3 regions of the Vreelandella subglaciescola genome follow, and region 2 is predicted to be linked to each of the others. Evidence: predicted binding sites of a transcription regulator. Region 2 holds the regulator's gene; each other region holds the start of a gene.
The links. Region 2 encodes FNR, which switches genes on or off when oxygen is low (the NO sensors DNR and NnrR bind a similar motif). Its sites were predicted from a motif close to TTGATNTANATCAA; they were not measured.
Positions count from the first base shown of each region.

Region 1: trhP (prephenate-dependent tRNA uridine(34) hydroxylase TrhP) is a predicted target of FNR. The motif match lies at 1,944-1,957, and genes of this name have one in related genera.
Region 3: ubiU (ubiquinone anaerobic biosynthesis protein UbiU) is a predicted target of FNR. The motif match lies at 2,558-2,571, and genes of this name have one in related genera.

Region 1 is NZ_LT670847.1:1,181,142-1,185,790, reverse strand. It holds gene B5495_RS05480 (AAA family ATPase) at 1-1,850, shown strand, start outside; gene trhP (prephenate-dependent tRNA uridine(34) hydroxylase TrhP) at 2,015-3,334, shown strand; gene B5495_RS05470 (phosphatidylglycerophosphatase A family protein) at 3,397-3,885, shown strand; gene msrA (peptide-methionine (S)-S-oxide reductase MsrA) at 3,882-4,526, opposite strand.
Region 2 is NZ_LT670847.1:2,514,532-2,519,180, reverse strand. It holds gene hemN (oxygen-independent coproporphyrinogen III oxidase) at 1-1,054, shown strand, start outside; gene fnr (fumarate/nitrate reduction transcriptional regulator Fnr) at 1,136-1,888, shown strand; gene ttcA (tRNA 2-thiocytidine(32) synthetase TtcA) at 1,895-2,815, opposite strand; gene B5495_RS11690 (DUF294 nucleotidyltransferase-like domain-containing protein) at 2,948-4,649, opposite strand, start outside.
Region 3 is NZ_LT670847.1:2,622,758-2,627,406, reverse strand. It holds gene B5495_RS12260 (penicillin-binding protein 1A) at 1-1,317, shown strand, start outside; gene lhgO (L-2-hydroxyglutarate oxidase) at 1,326-2,522, opposite strand; gene ubiU (ubiquinone anaerobic biosynthesis protein UbiU) at 2,630-3,625, shown strand; gene B5495_RS12245 (U32 family peptidase) at 3,635-4,558, shown strand; gene ubiT (ubiquinone anaerobic biosynthesis accessory factor UbiT) at 4,555-4,649, opposite strand, start outside.

The sequences.
Region 1 (4,649 bases), 1.3 Mb from region 2:
CGCAGCAGGCCGGCATTCGCCAGCAGGGCGAGGAGCTTGGGGCGGTGGTTGAGAAAGCGCAGGCAGAACAGCAGACGCTTGCCGGCAGCGTTGATGCGCTTCACCACCTGAACGCCCTGCATCGCCAGCGCCAGACGCTTGCCGAGCACGACGCCCGGCGCCCGCCGCTGGTTGAGTCGCTTGATACGGCTCACGCGGACGCCGAGCAGCGCACCCGCGATGCCGCACGCGGCAAAACCCACGCGACCGAGCAGGCCATGCGCTGGCATCAGGGCCAAGCCGCCTGGCTTGCCCGCACGCTTGAGCCAAACGCGCCCTGCCCGGTGTGCGGCGGCCTTGAGCACCCCGCGCCGGCGGTGGCAGACGCCGTCACGGTGACGAAAGAAGCGGTTGAAGCAGCCGGTTACGCCCACGAACAGGCGCTAAACGACGAACACGCGGCGAAACAGCACGTGCAGCTTTTAAGCCAGCGGCTTGAGCAGCACGATGTGCAGCGACGCGAGTACGTTGAGGCGCTGGGCGACTGGGCCAGCCAGCCGCTTGAAGCGGTGGCACAGGCGTGCGGCGACAAACAGCGTGATGCTGCCCGCCACGCCGCGCTTGCCGAACAGATAGCCGAGCAGCACAAGACGCTTGCCGCGCTGCGCAACGGCTGGAGCACCCAAGATAAGGCGCTTAAACAGCTTGAGCCCGCGCTTAAAGACGCCGAGCTTAAGCATCAGCGCTTGGAGGCCCAGTGTGAACAGTTGCGCAACGCACTGCCCGAAGGCCAGCCCACGCTCGAGGTGCTCGGTGAGCAGTTGGATAGTATTACCGGCGACATTACCCAGCGCGAACACGCCTGGCAGGCAGCACAGGATGGCGCGCAGCAGGCTGCCACCGAGCTGGCGCGCGCTGAAGCCGCACAGGACGGCGCGCAGTATCGGGCATCTAGCGCAGAAGAGGCAACTCAACAGGCAGACACCGACTGGCAGCAGGCGCTTTCTCAAAGCGTCTTTGACGACGAACACGGCTTTTTACACGCGCGGCTGGACGACGCCGAAAGCGAGCGGCTAAGCGCTGAGGTTGAGCACTACCAGCACACATTGGCCAAGCTCGACGGCCAGTTAGACGCGAGCCGCGCGCGCCTTACGGGGCTGGCGCCGCCGGATGTAGACGCGCTGCATGAAAAGGCCGTGCAGGCGCGCCTGTGGGAAACCCAGGAAAACGAGACGTGGCGCAAGCTTGATGCCCGGCATAATCAGCTGGAGCACACTCAAAAGCGCTTGGTTGATGCGCACCGCGAGCAGCAGGCGCTGGAAGCCGAGTATCGCGTGTGGGGCACGCTCAGCGAAGTGGCCAACGGGCGCACGGGGAAGCGCGTCAGCCTGCAACGGTTTGTGCTGGGCGTGCTGCTCGATGACGTGTTAATACAGGCGTCAGCGCGCCTGGTACGCATGAGCCGCGGGCGCTACCAGCTGGTGCGCCGCGACGAACCTACCGGCGGCAACAGTGCGTCGGGGTTGGAGCTTGACGTGGCCGATACCTATACCGGCAAAAATCGCCCGGTGGCTACGCTTTCCGGCGGCGAATCATTTATGGCGGCGCTGTCGCTGGCGCTGGGGCTTTCCGATGTAGTGCAGGCCTACGCCGGCGGCATTCAGCTGGATACGTTGTTCATCGACGAAGGTTTTGGCAGCCTCGATCAGGACGCGCTGGATCAGGCCATCGCTACGCTCAGCGAGCTGCAGATGGGCGGGCGCATGATCGGGATTATTTCCCACGTTAGCGAGCTGAAAGAACAGATGCCGCTGCGAGTTGACGTCAGCACCAGCCGGCGGGGCAGTACGGTCGCCATTCACGGCGTTTAACACCGCTATTGTAACTGTGACGCCACCACCTCAACGCCCACCTTGCCACGGGCATGGTGAATGCTGATCACCTGAAAACAATCAATAAGACGTTTGAGCAGGGTCAAGGGAAAGTGCATTAGCTTACGGCAAAATAGCCAACCACTGACCTACTTGGAGCCCCCATGATTATCCCAGAACTGCTGGCACCTGCCGGCACCCCAGAGCACCTTGAAACCGCATTCGCCTATGGCGCAGATGCTGTCTATGCCGGCCAGCCACGCTACTCCTTGCGGGTGCGCAACAACAGCTTCAAAGACGCTGCCACTCTGGGCGCAGGCATTAAACGAGCCCACGCTCTGGGCAAGCAGTTCTATCTGGTATCCAACATAGCGCCCCACAATGACAAAGTGCGCTCCTACCTGAGGCACTTGGAACCGATACTCGAATATAAGCCAGACGCCCTGATCATGTCAGACCCTGGTTTGATTATGCTGGTGCGGGAAAAGTGGCCCGATCAACCCATACATCTTTCGGTACAGGCCAACGCCGTAAACTGGGCAACCGTGGAATTCTGGCGCCGCCAGGGCATCAGCCGGGTGATTCTGTCTCGGGAGCTCGCCCTAGGCGAAATCCGCGACATCCGCGAGCGGGTTCCGCAGATGGAACTGGAGGTGTTCGTTCACGGCGCCCTGTGCATGGCCTATTCTGGGCGTTGCCTGCTCTCCGGCTATATGAACCACCGGGACGCAAACCAAGGCGCCTGCACCAATGCCTGTCGCTGGAACTACAAAGAAGTTCAGCACACCCACGACCACACGGGTGACCTGATTGCCACATCAGACCAAAGCGACGTGCAAAGCTACGAGCCAAAAGAAATCCTGTTGGAAGAACCCAACCGCCCCGGCAGCTACATCCCCGCTTATGAAGATGAGCACGGCACCTATATTATGAACTCCCGGGATCTTCGGGCCGTACAGCATGTGGCCGAGCTCGCAGCCATGGGCGTGCACTCCCTGAAAATTGAGGGGCGTACCAAGAGCACCTATTACGTGGCCCGCACTACCCAGATTTATCGCCGGGCTATTGATGAAGCCACTCAAGGTAAAGCTTTCGACATGGGCCTGATGAATGAGCTGGAAGCACTGTCCAATCGCGGCTACACCGAAGGCTTCCTGCGCCGGCATATGCCTCAGGAATACCAGACCTACGAGAGAGGCTCATCCTATCTGGGCACCCAGCAGGTGGTGGGCACCATCACCCATGACGACGGCCAATGGCTCACCATCGATGTGAAAAACAAGTTTGCACCGGGCGACCAGCTTGAGCTGATCACACCCTCGGGCAATCTAACGTTTTCGATATCGGTTATGGAAAACCGCAACGGCGTAGCTATGGAGTACGCGCCCGGCAGCGGCCATATCGTTCGCATCCCTCGCCCGCCTCAAACGCCCAGTGCGCTGGAACACAGTTATCTGACACGCATTCTGCCCTCACAAGCCTGAAGCTCCGCCGAGCTTTAAGCTCCGTATAAACTCTTATCCTAGCCGCTTAACAGGTGGATGTAATGGAAACGCTGAATTTGTGGCTGGCTACCGGCTTGGGGGTCGGGTTCATGCCTTTTGCCCCGGGCACCTTTGGCTCGCTGTGGGGCGTGGCGCTGGCATGGTGGCTAGGAGGCAAAACGCCAAGGCGCCAAGGGGCGGTTATTGCCGTATTGGCGCTTGTGGCGGTGCCAGTATGCCACTGGGCATCGGTGCAGTATTTTGCCGGCGGCGATGCGGGTAGCATCGTGCTGGATGAAATCGTCGCGTTTCCGCTGGCGCTTTTGGGGCTGTCGAATCGGCGCGGGATAGCCGCCGCGTGCCACTGGCCGTGGCTGATAGTGGGCTTTGCTATTTTTCGCGCATTTGATGCGCTTAAACTGCCGCCGGTCAGCTGGGCAGAAGCACTGCCCGGCGGGCTGGGTATCGTTGCCGACGACCTTGTTGCCGCCGCGCTTGCGTGGGCTTGCATGGCGGCCCTGCTTAGCGCCTGGCGCTACTGCCGCCGTTAATTGAAGGTCGGGCCGCCGGCCTCATCACCCCACACCTCTTCCAGGCGGTCGTCGCGCCCGCAGCCAAAGCGGTAGAACTTGTAGCGCAGCGGGTTTTTCTCGGCATAGTTCTGGTGGTAGTCCTCCGCATCCCAAAAGGTGCTGGCGGGCACAATCTGGGTGGCAATCTCCTGATCGAAGCGCTCTTGCATCTCGGCTTTGGAGGCTTCGGCCAGCTCGCGCTGGCGCTCGCTTGAGTAAAAAATCGCCGAGCGGTATTCGGCGCCGCTATCGCAGAACTGGCGATCCTCGGCGAAGGGGTCAATGTTGCGCCAGAAAATCTCCAGCAGCTTGGCGTAGCCGATCTCGTCGGCGTTATAGGTCACCTTCACCGCCTCGGCGTGGCCGGTACCACCGCCGGAAATTTCCTCGTAGCTCGGGTTTTTAAGCTCACCGCCGATATAGCCAGAGGTAGTGGCAGTGACGCCGGCCTGATCGTCATACGGGGGTTCCATGCACCAGAAGCAGCCCCCGGCAAAAACGGCCGTACTCGCACCGTCAGCGGCGGTTGTTGTCTCAGCGGCGTGAGCCGTCGATGCGACCATGCCGGCAGCGATTGCGGCGGCAAGAGGCAGCAGGCGAAAACGGGTAGATAGCATCATGGACGCTCCTGTGGGGTATTGGGCGAAATCCATCGCGTACTACGTTATTGGATGTGCGCAGCGTATACGAGTTCCGCGGTTTGTATCGCCTGTGTATATGCTGTGACGTAACAACATTATTTT
Region 2 (4,649 bases):
CCGCCATCTGGATACCGCGCGCCCCGTCGAACAGCTGCACTGGGGCGGCGGCACGCCGACGTTTCTGAGCCTTGGCCAGATGAGTGACCTGTTCGACCGGCTGGATGCGCGCTTCGGGCTGTCGTCTGCGCCCGAACGCGACTACGCCATCGAGGTCGACCCGCGCGAAGCTGATGTCTTCACCCTGCGCCATTTGCAGCTGCTCGGCTTCAACCGCATCAGCCTTGGCGTGCAGGATTTGAACCCTGACGTCCAGCAGGCAATCAACCGCGTGCAGCCACGGATCATGACCGAAACGCTCATGGAAGAGGCACACCGCCTGGGGTTTCGTTCGCTGAGCCTGGATCTGGTATACGGCCTGCCGCGGCAAACCCCGCACAGCTTCGCCGCCACGCTGGAACAGATCATCGAGCTGAATCCGGCGCGCATTGCGGTGACCGACTACGCGCACCGGCCACAGCAGTTTGCCTCTCAGCGAAGGATCAACGCCGCCGACCTGCCTTCAGCGGCAGAAAAACTGGCCATATTGCACGCCACCGTTGAGCGCCTGGGTCAGGCCGGCTACGTGCACATCGGCATGGATCACTTTGCCCGCCCCGACGACAGCCTGGTCACGGCCCGCCACAACGGCACCCTGCAGCGCAACCTTCAGGGCTATACCAGCCACGCCGACTGCGACCTGCTGGGGTTGGGGGTGTCGGCCATATCGCGCGTTGATGACGTCTATGCGCAAAACCCTACCCGTCTTGGCCACTACGAAAACGCGCTGGATTCAGGCCAACTGGCCACCGCGCGCGGCCTGCGCCTGAGCCGTGACGATCGCATTCGCCGGGATGCTATCGAGCGGCTGATGTGCGACGGCCGGCTGGATCTGGCCGCACTCGGCCAGCGCTTTCAGATTGATGCGCCGCGTTATTTTTCCCGGGCGCTTGAGAAGCTTGCCGAGGCGGCGCGCGATGGGCTGACCGAACACAGCGGAGAAGTCATTACGGCCACGCCGGCGGGGCGGCTGGTGCTGCGTCAGCTGGCCGCGGCGTTTGATGCCTATCTTTAGCGGCAAAACAGCGCTGGTGGCTTGTGGGCCGCCGGCGCTTACTCGCATAATGGCGCCGTGACCCACTTCACGGAGGAATCCATGCCCGAATATCTCAGCCGTCGGCGCCCCCTGTTGCATGAAACCCGCTGCCAGACGTGCAGCCTGAGTTCGTTGTGCCTGCCGCTTGCTCTTGAGCTTGAGGACATGGACCAGTTTGACGCCATCATTCGACGGCGCGCACCGCTCAAAAAAGGCGAGCCGCTGTTTCGTCAGGGCGAGGCATTCACCAGCGTCTTCGCCGTGCGCTCGGGAAGCCTCAAACAGGTGACGATCGAAGGTAACGGTAACGATCAGCTGACCAATTTCTATCTGCCCAGCGAGCTTGTGGGCCTCGACGGTATCGACGAACAACACTACCCCGGCAGCGTGGTGGCGCTGGAAACCACCACCGTATGCGAGATTCCCTTTGACCGGCTGGACTTGTTATCTGAAGAACTGCCCGAACTTCGCGCCCAGCTGTATCGCAGCATGAGCAAAGAGATGCGCGAAGACCGCCGCATGATGCGCCTGCTTTCGCGCAAAACCGCCGACCAGCGCATGGCCAGCTTCTTGATCACCCTGTCCGATCGTTTTCGCCGCCGCGGGTATTCGCCCTACAGCTTCCGGCTGTCGATGGCGCGCGCGGATATCGGCAACTATTTAGGCCTCGCGGTGGAAACCGTCAGCCGGATTTTAAGCCGCTTCCAAAGCCAAAACGTCGTGGCCGTCTCCGGCCGTGAAGTCAACATATTGGGCATGCCGCAGCTTTTGGCGCTGGCCGAGGAAGACATCCAGGAGGTCGCGTCCTCCTGAACGCCATCAGCCTACGTTGAACGCCTGAATGCGCTCGGAGAGCGCCGCTTCCTGCTTGGCTTCAAGGTTTTCAAAATCAAACTGCTCGCGGTCGGCAAGCTGGGACGGGGCGACGTTGGTCACCGCCTTGAACATGCTTTCCAGCCGGCCGGGATGGTTTTTATCCCAATCGTCGAGCATCGCCTTGACGTTCTGGCGCTGCATGTTGGGCTGCGAGCCGCACAGGTTGCAGGGGATGATCGGATACGCCATCTGACGGGAAAACTCGGCAATATCGGCCTCTTTGCAGTAGGCCAGCGGGCGAATGACGATATTTTTAGCGTCGTCGGACAAGAGCTTGGGCGGCATCGCCTTTAAGCTGCCGCCGAAAAACATGTTCAGGAAAAGCGTTTCCAGAATGTCTTCGCGGTGGTGGCCAAGCGCTACCTTGGTCGCGCCGATCTCCTCGGCAAAGCCGTAAAGCGAGCCGCGGCGCAGGCGCGAACACAGCGCGCAGGTGGTTTTACCCTCAGGGGTTTTCTCCTTGACCACCGAGTAGGTATCGCGCTCGAGGATATGGTAATCAACGCCCAGTTTATCCAGATATTCGGGCAGCACGTGCTCGGGAAAGCCCGGCTGTTTCTGGTCAAGATTCACCGCCACTAGCGAAAAGCTGATCGGCGCGTTGCGCTGCAGGCTGCGCAGCATGTCCAGCATCGTGTAGCTGTCCTTGCCGCCTGACAGGCACACCATGATCTTGTCGCCTTCCTCGATCATGCGGTAGTCAATCACGGCGTTGCCGGTCTGGCGCCGCAGACGTTTTTGCAGCTTGTTGAAGTCGCGTTTGTGCTGCGCCTCAGTGGTCGCGGCATCATTGGCAGCGGTGGCCTCGGGCGCGGAAGCGTACGCAGCGGGATCAAGGGATTGCACGGGGTCAGAATGCGGCATAGGAAGTCTGCGCGGTCGATAGTGAAGAAAATGGGGAAAGCAGCGCTGTGATAGAACAGGAAAGCGCCGCTCTGATAGCGGCCATTGTAACAATACCCGGCGCTACCCCACCAACTCCCCCTTCATCTCGCTTCAGGAATACTCCAGGTGATAGCGGTGCGACAGGCGCTGCTTGAGATCCTTGACGATATGCAGCGCCTCGCGCAGCAGGTCGCGCTCCAGCGACGACAGCGTCTGCACCACCACGCGATCGCGGCTTTGGCCGTCAGCCGTGGGCACTTCCAGCTGGCGTTTGAGCCGCAGCTCGGTAAACAGCGCCAGCGCCTCGCCAACGTCATCGGCAAAGCGGCGCTTCAGGCGGCCGTCTACCACCAGCGCCTCCAGCCGCTCAAAGGTTGACGTGGCGGTAATACAGCGCTCAAGCGCCATGGTGCGCACGCCGTGGACAATGGGAAAAATGCCGCCTTTTTTGATATCAATGCCGTGCTGGGGTTTTTTCAGCGAGCCAAACAGCGTCAACGGCGTCGAAAAACGCAGCGCTGCCCGGGCAAAGTAGGACAGCAGCAGGTCATCGCTGGCGCAGTGCTCGAACAGCGTCTGGCGCACGCGCTCGAGGAGCGACGGGTTACCCGCGACCGCGTGGGCATCCAGCATGATGGCCAGCTTCATCAGGCTGTCGCCGTCCCGGGCGGCGGCCCAACTGGCAATACGCGCCTGCCACTGGCTGACGCTCCCCGTCCATTCGGGGTTGGAGACCATGATGTTGCCGGGGCACGGCGGGTAGCCAAGCGTGACCAGCGTATCGGTCAGTTGGCGCATGGCGCTGCCGACCTCGGGCCATTCCAGCGCATCGTCGAGAATCAGGCCGTTGTCCTGATCGGTTTTCAGGATCTGTTCGCCGCGCCCTTCGCTGCCCATCACTATCAGGCAGCTGTCATTGTGGTAGCGCGGTGCGACGCACAGCTGCCAGGCCTTGTGGATAATACGGCCGTTCAGCGCGGCCAACAGCTCCATGGCAAAGCGCAGTTTGACGCCTTGCGCCATCAGCGCGTTGACCAGCTCCGGCGTTCGCCGGCTGGCCGCGGCCAGCGAATGCAGGTCGTCCGCCTGCTCGATCTGCAGGCTCACCACATAGCTGCGGCTGGAAAAGTAGCTCAGCACGTCGGTCAGCTCGACCACGCCCACCGGCGCCTGCCCGTCAAGCACCACCACCCGCGAGACCTTATGCCGCGTCATCATCACCAGCGCCTCGAACAGGTACTGGCCGGGCGTTACCGTGATCAGACGGTAGCGGGCAATATCACCGACCGGGCTTTGCTGAGGCAATCCGTCAACCACCAGCGCGTTGAGCAGATCGGTCTTGGTCAGCATGCCCCACGCGCCCTCCCGCTCGACCAGCAGGCTATCGGCGTGGCTTTCATTAAGCTGCGTCACCGCGCTGGCGATATCGGCATCGGCCTTGATGCGCTGGGGGGCGCGCATGCAGGCGCTAACCTGCGCCAGCATGAACCCGGCCATGGTCACGCCGCCTTCGGCACGCTTTTCCATCAGCCGGCGCGCCTTGTGCGCCAGTGACTGGCGGAAGAAACCGTCAAACTCGGGATACGCCCGACACAGCTGCTGGAACAGCACCTTGGGAAACAGATAGCACAGGCAGTCCTGCTCGGCGATAAAGCGATAGCGGCTCTGGCCGTTGATCATGCTGATGGCGCCGAACAGGTCACCCGCCGTGTAAAGGCCGATACGCGCGGTGGCCTGCGGCAGCGTCGGGTCCACTTCGGCGACCTCACCCTGATGGATCAAAAACAGCGACTCGCCGGCCTGCCCGGTATCC
Region 3 (4,649 bases), 110 kb from region 2:
GCCATCGTGGTCGGCAGCAACGAGCGCGAAATGCGCGTGCTAACCGGCGACGAGAAAGTCCACACCCTTAACTGGGAAGGCATGAAGTGGACGCGCAAAGGCAACGCCGGACAGATTGCCAGCCGCGGCGACCTGATCCGCGTGGTCATCGATGACGACGATACGCTGCGCCTTTCCCAACGCCCCGAGGCCGAAGGCGCACTGGTCGCCCAGGAGCCTCGCACCGGCGCAATTATCGCGCTGCAGGGCGGCTTCAACTTCAACGCCAGCAAGTTCAACCGCGCGATTCAGGCGCGCCGCCAGTCCGGCTCCATTTTCAAGCCGTTTATTTATCTGGCGGCCATCAACAATGGCGAGATGAACGCGGCCAGCGTGGTCAACGACGCGCCCGTGGTCATCAACGATGGCAGCGATACGCTGTGGCGCCCGGTGAACTCCAGCAACGATTTCAACGGCCCCATGCGTCTGCGCCCGGCACTCGCCCATTCGCGCAACCTGGTGACCATCCGCATTCTGCAAAGCATGGGGCTGGGCTACACCATCGGCTTTCTCGAACGCTTCGGCTTCAACCCCGATCACCTGCCCCACGGGCTGTCGCTGGCGCTGGGCAGCGCCAGCCTGACCCCGCTGGAAATGACCAACGCCTACGCAATACTCGCCAACGGCGGCTTTAAAGTCTCGCCGTGGTATATCAAACGTATTGTGCGCGGTGACGAAACCGACAATGTCGAGGTATATAAAGCCGAGCCTGAAGTCGCCTGCCGTGGCTGCGCTGACGGTCAGGACAGCGTCGACATCGACGGCGAAACCTATACCGTCGCGCAGCGCATCGCCGACCCCGAGGCTATCTACATCATCCGCGACATGCTGCGTGAAGTCATCGAGCGCGGCACCGGTCGCGCCGCGCTGACCCTCGAGCGTGGCGACATCGTGGGCAAAACCGGCACCACCAACGCCCGGCGCGATGCCTGGTTTGCCGGCTTTAACGACGATATCGCCACGGCCGTCTGGGTGGGCAAGGACAGCAACCAGACTATTTCAGAATATGGCGCTCAGGCGGCACTGCCCATCTGGAAGGATTTCCTCGGCAACGCGCTGGAGGGCACGCCCGAAGCCTGGCCGGACCAGCCCGAAGGCGTGATCAGCGTGCGGGTTGATCCGGATACCGGCCTGCGCCTGCGCAGCGGCCAGCCCGGCGGCATCAGCGAGCTGTTTGATGCTGAATACCTGCCCGGCTACCAACCGCGCCGCATCAGCCGCGAGCTGGAAGAAGTCAGCGGCTCTCAGGGGTCCGGCACCGCCGAGTCGATTTTTTAACGCCCCGCTTACCCGTCCAGGCGCGCCTTGAGCTGTTCGACAATATGCGCGCCAATGGGCAACGCCGAAGTCGCCGCCGGTGACGGCGCGTTGCCCACGTTCACCGTACGTGCGGTGTTCACAAAGACGAAATCGCCCATCAGCCGGCCATCGTCAGCAACGGCCTGGGCACGGACCCCGGCAGGGTAAGGCGTCAGGTCCTCAAGCTCCAGGCTTGGGCAGTACGCCTGCACCCGCGCCAGATAACCGCGCTTGTAGAGCGAGTTTTTCAGCTCGAAAAGCCCCGGCTTCACATGGCGGGCCAGCATTTTCAGCACGCCCGGATGGGTCAGCATCTCGCCCGTATCACGCGGCGACACGTCGCGCCGGCGGTAGCCTTCGCGGCTGAGCGCCAGCACGGCGTTGGGGCCCACGGTAATGCGCCCGTCGATCATCGGCGTCAGGTGCACGCCCAGAAACGGCATCGCGGGGTCAGGCACCGGATAAATCAGGTGGCTGACAATCTCGCTTTTGCGCTCGGCCAGGGCGAAATACTCGCCGCGAAACGGGCACACGGTAAAGCCCGGATTCTTGCCCAGCAGGCGGATGATCCGGTCGGCGTAAAGCCCCGCGCAGCTCACCAGATAACGCGCGGAAAAGCTGCCTGCGGAGGTTGTCGCAACAACCTCGGCGCTACGCTCTTCAAGCCCCACCACCGCAGCGCCGTAGCGTATTTCGCCGCCCAGTCGTGCAAACTCGGCGGCCATGGCCCGCGCCACCGCCGCATAATCCACAATGCCGCTCGCCGGCACAAAAATGCCCGCCTCTCCGCGTATGTGGGGTTCACGCTCGGCCAGCTCGCCCGGCGCCAGCCAGGTATTTTCCAATCCGTTGGCCGCAATGCGCTGACCCAGCGTACGCAGCCGCGCAACCTCTTCTGCGCTGGTGGCCACCAGCAGCTTGCCACAGCGCTTATAGGCCACGTCGTGGCGCTCGCAAAAGGCCCGGGTGGCGCGATTGCCCTCAAGGCAAAAGCGCGCCTTGAGGCTGCCGGGCGCGTAGTACACCCCGGCATGTATCACGCCGCTGTTATGGCCGCTCTGATGCCGCGCCGGTCCCTGCTCTTTTTCCAGCACCACCATACGTTTGTGCGGATAGGCCTGCTTGAGCTGCAGCGCGGTGGAAAGCCCGACAATACCGCCGCCAATAATCACAATATCGTACATTCGCTCTCCTTTTGTGGCCTGCATTGCCGTCGGCCATGATCCACGTCAAATGCCCCAGGGCGGGCGCCTCTTACCATGGCTGACTTACCTACAACGGGAGGCTTATCATGGAACTTGTCTGTCCGGCCGGCAATCTGCCCGCGCTCAAGCGCGCCGTAGATGAAGGTGCCGATGCCGTTTACTTCGGTTTTCAAAATACCACCAACGCACGCCAGTTTGCCGGGCTGAACTTTACCGACAAGCGCGCCCGAGAGGGCATTGATTACGCCCATACCCGAGGTAAACGGGTATTTTGCGCCATCAATACCTACCCCCAACCCGACGGCTGGGCGCTGTGGACCCGCGCGGTGGATGACGCCGCCGCGCTGGGCGTGGATGCACTGATTCTCGCCGACATGGGGCTTTTAGACTACGCCGCCCGCCGCTACCCCGACCTTCCCCGCCACCTTTCCGTACAGGGCTCGGCCACCAGCCATGAAGCGCTGCGCTTTTATCACGAGCAGTTCGGCATCAAGCGCGCGGTGCTGCCCCGGGTGCTGTCGATCACCCAGGTGCGCGATCTCGCCAAACAGTCGCCGGTGGAGCTTGAAGTGTTTGCCTTTGGCAGCCTTTGTATCATGGCCGAAGGACGCTGCTATCTGTCGTCGTACCTGACCGGCGAGTCGCCCAACACCCGCGGCGTGTGTTCGCCGGCGGCACACGTGCGCTGGGAAGATACGCCCGAGGGGCTTGAGTCGCGTTTGAACGGCGTACTTATTGACCGCTACGCCGCGGGTGAAAACGCCGGCTACCCCACCCTGTGCAAAGGCCGCTTTGAAGTGGCCGGCGAGACCTACCACGCCATTGAAGAACCCACGAGCCTCAACACGTTGGAGTTGCTGCCCGATCTTGCCGAGCTTGGAATCAGCGCGGTCAAGATCGAAGGCCGTCAAAGAAGCCCGGCCTATGTGTCGAAGGTGGCCGGCATCTGGCGCGAGGCCATCGACCGGCTGGAAGCCGCCCCCGGGCGCTTTCATACCGATCCTTCGTGGATGGCCGGGCTGGGCGACGTCTCCGAAGGCACCACTACCACCCTTGGCGCTTACGAACGCCGCTGGAAATAGGAGATCGTCATGGCTGAGAGTTCTTGTTCACCGCTGCAGCTGGCGCTGGGGCCGGTGCTGTTCTACTGGACGCGCGAACACTACGCGCAGTTTTACCGCGACGCCGCGGATTGGCCGGTGGATATCGTTTATCTGGGAGAATCGGTGTGCTCGCGCCGGCGCGACATGAAGCTCGACGACTGGCTGGGGATCGGCCGCGAGCTTGCCCAGAGCGGCAAGGAGGTGGTGCTTTCAAGCCAGACGCTGATCGAGTCCGACGCCGACCTGCGCGATTTGCGCAAGCTGTGCAACAACGGTGAGTTCAGCGTGGAGGCCAACGACCAGAGCGCGGTGCAGCGCTGCGCCAGCGCGGGGCTGGGGTTCGTCGGCGGGGCGGCGCTCAATCTGTACAACACCGCCGCCATCGGCGTGCTTGAGCGTGCGGGGATGACGCGCTTCAACGCCCCGGTGGAAATGTCCGGCAAGGATGTGACCCGGCTGCTCGGCGACTGCCGCGAGCAAGGCGTAAAGGCAGACGGCGAGGTGTTTGCCTACGGCCACCTGCCGCTGGCGTGGTCGTCGCGCTGCTTTACCGCCAGGCGCTACCAGACACCCAAGGACCGCTGCCGCTTCGTCTGCCAGAAGCACCCGGAAGGCCTGGCGCTGCGCTCCCAGGAGTCCAAGGAGGTGTTTACCCTGAACGGCATCCAGACGCTGTCCGGCGCCTGTCAGGATCTGCGTCACGACGTGGCCTCGATTGCTGCTTCCGGCGCCGGCGTCGCGCGTCTGAGCCCGCGCGCCGAAGGCATGGCTGAGGTGGTAGCCGAGTTTGACGCCGCCCGGCGCGGCGAGCTTGCCGCCCCGGACCCGCTGGCGCTGATGGACGCCGAGGTGTGCGACGGCTACTGGCACGGCCGCCCGGGGATGGATCACAGCCGAGGGAAGACGGCCTAACGCCGCGCGGTCAGCGCATCCAGCTGACGCAATACCGCGCCTAAGCGCCCTTCGCTCAACCCCTCCTCGCGGCCGTCGAGGAGGTTTTTCA